2 regions of the Dechloromonas sp. A34 genome follow, and region 1 is predicted to be linked to the other one. Evidence: riboswitches for the same ligand, from Rfam matches in the RefSeq annotation. Region 1 holds a riboswitch; the other holds the start of a gene.

Region 1 (2,196 bases):
CACCGATTCGACGCCGGCCTTGGCGACGCCGGATTCATCGAGCTCGGCGGTCTCGCGCGAAACGATCCAGCCGACGCGCCGGCGGGCTTCGTCGAGCCGGCCTTCGCGCAGCGGCCGGGCGACAGCTTCGGCGTGCTCGGCCAGGCTGTGGGCGCCGAGGGCGAAGTAGAGCAGGGCGACGTCGACGGCGAAGGGCGCGTAGGGTCGCAGCTGCAGGGCGAGCGCCACGGGCGGCAGTACGACCAGGGCCCAGGCCAGGATGCCGGCGAGCTGAGTCCGCCGATTCAGGCGTTTCTCGACGGCGGCGGCCAGCTTGCCGAAGCCGACCAGCGGGTGCCAGCGGCCCGGTTCGCCGAGCAGGCGGTCGAGCAGCACGGCGCTCAGCGCGGCCAGGGGCATCGCGTACGGGGCCAGGGCTGCCAGACTCCAATTCATTTCGGGAAGACGCCCTTGTGTTGGATATCCGCCTGCATCTCGCGCAGAACTGCAGCCAGCGGGGCTTCGGCCGCGTTCTGCGCGCCCCACTGTTCATGGAACACCAGTTCCTCGACCGGCAGGCGCGGCAGCCAGCCGGCTTTTTCCAGTTCGGGCTTGTCCTTGAAATGGCTGACGTAGCCGATGCACAGGTAGGCGATCGGCACGATGTGATGCGGAATACCCAGCGCGTCTTGCAGGGCCTTCTCGTGGAAGATGCTGACCCAGCCGACGCCCAGACCTTCGGCGCGGGCCGCCAGCCAGAGGTTCTGCACGGCGCAGACGCTGCTGTAGAGGTCCATGGTCGGGATATGGGTGCGGCCGATGACCACCGGGCCGCTGCGCGAGCGGTCGCAGGTGATGCAGAGGTTGATCGGCGCTTCGAGAATGCCCTGCAGTTTCAGGCCGCTGTAGATTTCGCGCTTTTCGTCCGGGAACATCCGCGCCGCTTCATCGTTGGCCTGGGCGAACACGTCGTGGACGCGCTGCTTGACCTCGGGCGAACGGACCAGCAGGAAGTTCCACGGCTGCATGAAACCGACCGAGGGCGCATGGTGGGCCGCCATCAGCAGGCGGCTGAGCAGGTCGTCCGGCACCGGCGTCGGCAGAAACTGGCCGCGCACATCGCGGCGGTTGAAAATGGCTTGATACACCGCTGCCCGGTCGGCAGCGGAAAAAGCGTGCGCCTGAGGCGCGGATGGGTTTTCCATGGATTCCCCTTCTGGAAAAGCGGCGGTTGCCTGGCCGGGCAACCTTGTTTCGTCTCCCGGCCGGTCTTCTGACTCGGATTCAACCGCACGATGCGCCTTCCCGACCGTGGTCAGTGGCTCGCTGCATCGCCCGTCATCCTTACAGCGCTGGGCACGTGGCGGACTTGCACCGCCTTCCCGATTCTCCGTTCAGTACTGCTGAACGGCACCTGGAGACACCTGCCCAAAGCAAAATTGAGCGGGGCCGATGGTGCCATAATTACGGACTTTTTTCACACCTCCCGCCATATGTCCTGTTCTACCCTGATGGTCCAAGGCACTACCTCCGATGCCGGAAAAACGACCCTGGTCGCCGCGCTATGCCGCATTCTGAAGCGGCGCGGTGTGCGCGTCGCGCCGTTCAAGCCGCAGAACATGGCGCTCAATTCGGCGGTGACCAGCGATGGCGGCGAAATCGGCCGGGCGCAGGCGCTGCAGGCGCTGGCCTGCGGCCTCGAGCCGCATACCGATTTCAACCCGGTGCTGTTGAAGCCGACGACGGACAAGAAGGCGCAGGTCATCATCCACGGCAAGGTGGCGACCGATCTCGACGCCAAGGCCTACCACGCCTACAAGCCACGGGCGATGGGGGCCGTGCTTGAGTCCTGGGGGCGGCTGACCGCTGCCTACGATTGCGTGCTGGTCGAAGGTGCCGGCTCGCCGGCCGAAATCAACCTGCGCGACCGCGACATCGCCAATATGGGCTTTGCCGAAGCTGTGGACTGCCCGGTGATCCTCGTTGCCGACATCGACCGCGGCGGCGTCTTCGCCCATCTGGTCGGCACCCTGGACCTGCTCTCCCCCTCGGAGCAGAACCGGGTCAAGGGCTTCGTGATCAACCGTTTTCGCGGCGACATCGGCCTGCTCGAACCCGGCCTGACATGGCTCGAAGAACGGACCGGCAAGCCGGTGCTCGGCGTGCTGCCCTACCTGCATGGCCTGATGCTCGATGCCGAGGATGCCATCGCCACCG
Region 2 (2,196 bases), 2.2 Mb from region 1:
TACGGCGTTCAGCCAGGCGGCTGAACCGGACACTCGGCCAAAGACATGGCCGGACCCGACCGAAGTCGGGGATCCAAAAGGCAGGTAACGACTGCGACGCCAGCAAGGCTGGACTTCAGGGCGACCGGGGTCGCCGATGAAGGCTGTGCAGACACGATGTCCACAGAAAGCGCTTGTAGTATCGCGCTGGACTTATCCGGGATTCAAGACAGCGGTTTTGTTTGCCACATGCAAGCGTCGGGAATTCCAAGCTTCTTGGCGAGGTGCGAGCTTTGCGCGGGTAATCTACCCACGGCGAGGCAGTTATGTGCCATCCAGATGGCACATAACCACCGGTGGCAACGACCGGGAAAACAGAGAGGTGCTGATGGAGTTGCGCGCCACGACCACTACAGGTAGTGGTATAAATTCGCCGAAGCACCGTATATAGTATATGCGCTTCCTTGACACCCCGCGTCTGTTAAGCCTAGACTCGGTGCCGTTGATGGTTCCCCACCCAGGGATTAAAAGGGAATCCGGTGCCGAGTCTGACTCGAATTCCGGGGCTGCCCCCGCAACTGTAATCGGCGAGCGCTTCGCCAACACATGCCACTGGATGCGTCCGGGAAGGTAGGTGAAGCGCGCTGAACCGAGAGCCAGGAGACCTGCCGCAACGAACTTTCTTTCATGGTTTTGGGGCGGGGTGTCCCTGACGAGAGGTTTATTGCGTGTCTTTCTTGCCGTTCGTTCGTCTGGCCGATTCGACCACGGGTTGCTACCCGCTGGCGTCGCGGCTGGTCGCGTCGAATTCCGGCCTGGCGCAACGTCGATTCTCCGCCCCCCGATACGGAGAATCGCCTTGCAATCGAATATTCACGCCCTTTCCGCCAGCAGCGAGTATGCCGTGGCTGCCCTGCAGGTCATCCGCCGCAACGGCGCCGTCGTTCCCTTCCACGCCGACAAGATCGCCGTTGCGCTGACCAAGGCTTTCCTCGCCGTCGAGGGTAGCCAGAGCGCCGTATCGTCGCGGGTTCGCGAAGTCGTTGCCCGGCTGACCGATGCCGTGGTCCGTTCGCTGACCCGTCGCCTGCCCGATGGCGGCACGGTGCAAATCGAGGACATCCAGGACCAGGTCGAACTGGCCCTGATGCGCTCCGGCGAGCACGACGTGGCCCGGGCCTACGTGCTTTACCGCGAGCGCCGGGCGGCGGAACGCGCCACGCTGGCGGTGGCGCAGGGCGCGCCGGCGCTGCATGTGACGGTGGATGGCGAGCGCCGGCCGCTCGATGCCGGGATGCTGCTGCAGACCTGCGAGGCCGCCTGTGCCGGGCTGGGCGAGGTGGTTTCGACGCGGACCATTCTCGATCAGGCGCTGAAGAATCTCTACGACGGCGTGCCGCTGGCCGACGTGCAGCAGGCGCTGATCCTCGCCGCGCGCACGCTGATCGAGCGCGAGCCGGCCTACAACCAGGTCACCGCCCGGCTGTTGCTGGCCAGCCTGGGGCATGAGGTGCTCGGCCGCCCGCTGGGGCTGGACGAGATTGCTACGGTCAACGGCGAATATTTGCCAAAATTCATCGCGCAGGGCATCGCCGCCGAACTGCTCGACCCGCGCCTCGCCACCTTCGACCTGCCGCGCCTGGCCGCCGCGCTGAAGCCGGAGCGCGACCGGCAGTTCGGCTACCTCGGCCTGCAGACGCTGTACGACCGCTATTTTCTGCACATAGCCGGGCGCCGCATCGAGCTGCCGCAAATCTTCTTCATGCGCGTCGCGATGGGCCTGGCCTTGAACGAAATCGACCGCGAAGCCCGCGCCATCGAGTTCTACGACCTGATTTCCAGCTTCGATTTCATGTGCTCGACGCCGACCCTGTTCAACAGTGGCACGCTGCATTCGCAACTGTCGTCGTGCTACCTGACCACCGTGGCCGACGATCTGGAAGGCATCTACCAGGCTATCAAGGAAAACGCCCTGTTGCAGAAATACGCCGGCGGCCTGGGCAACGACTGGACGCCGGTGCGCTCGCTGGGCAGCCGGATCAAGGGCACCAACGGCCAGAGCCAGGGCGTCATTCCCTTCCTGAAAGTGGTCAACGACACGGCGGTCGCCGTCAACCAGGGCGGCAAGCGCAAGGGCGCCGTGTGCGCCTATCTCGAAACCTGGCACCTCGACATCGAGGAATTCCTCGACCTGCGGAAGAACACCGGCGACGAGCG

The links. A riboswitch is a leader RNA that binds a small molecule or an ion and turns the genes downstream of it on or off. The one in region 1 is predicted to bind cobalamin.
Region 2: linked by a shared signal. The riboswitch ahead of NQE15_RS13615 (ribonucleoside-diphosphate reductase subunit alpha) and the one ahead of bluB (5,6-dimethylbenzimidazole synthase) in region 1 are both predicted to bind cobalamin.

The regions. Positions count from the first base shown of each region.
Region 1 is NZ_CP102486.1:132,720-134,915, forward strand. It holds gene cbiB (adenosylcobinamide-phosphate synthase CbiB) at 1-435, opposite strand, end outside; gene bluB (5,6-dimethylbenzimidazole synthase) at 432-1,184, opposite strand; cobalamin riboswitch at 1,225-1,412, opposite strand; gene NQE15_RS00665 (cobyric acid synthase) at 1,473-2,196, shown strand, end outside.
Region 2 is NZ_CP102486.1:2,717,835-2,720,030, forward strand. It holds cobalamin riboswitch at 469-667, shown strand; gene NQE15_RS13615 (ribonucleoside-diphosphate reductase subunit alpha) at 839-2,196, shown strand, end outside.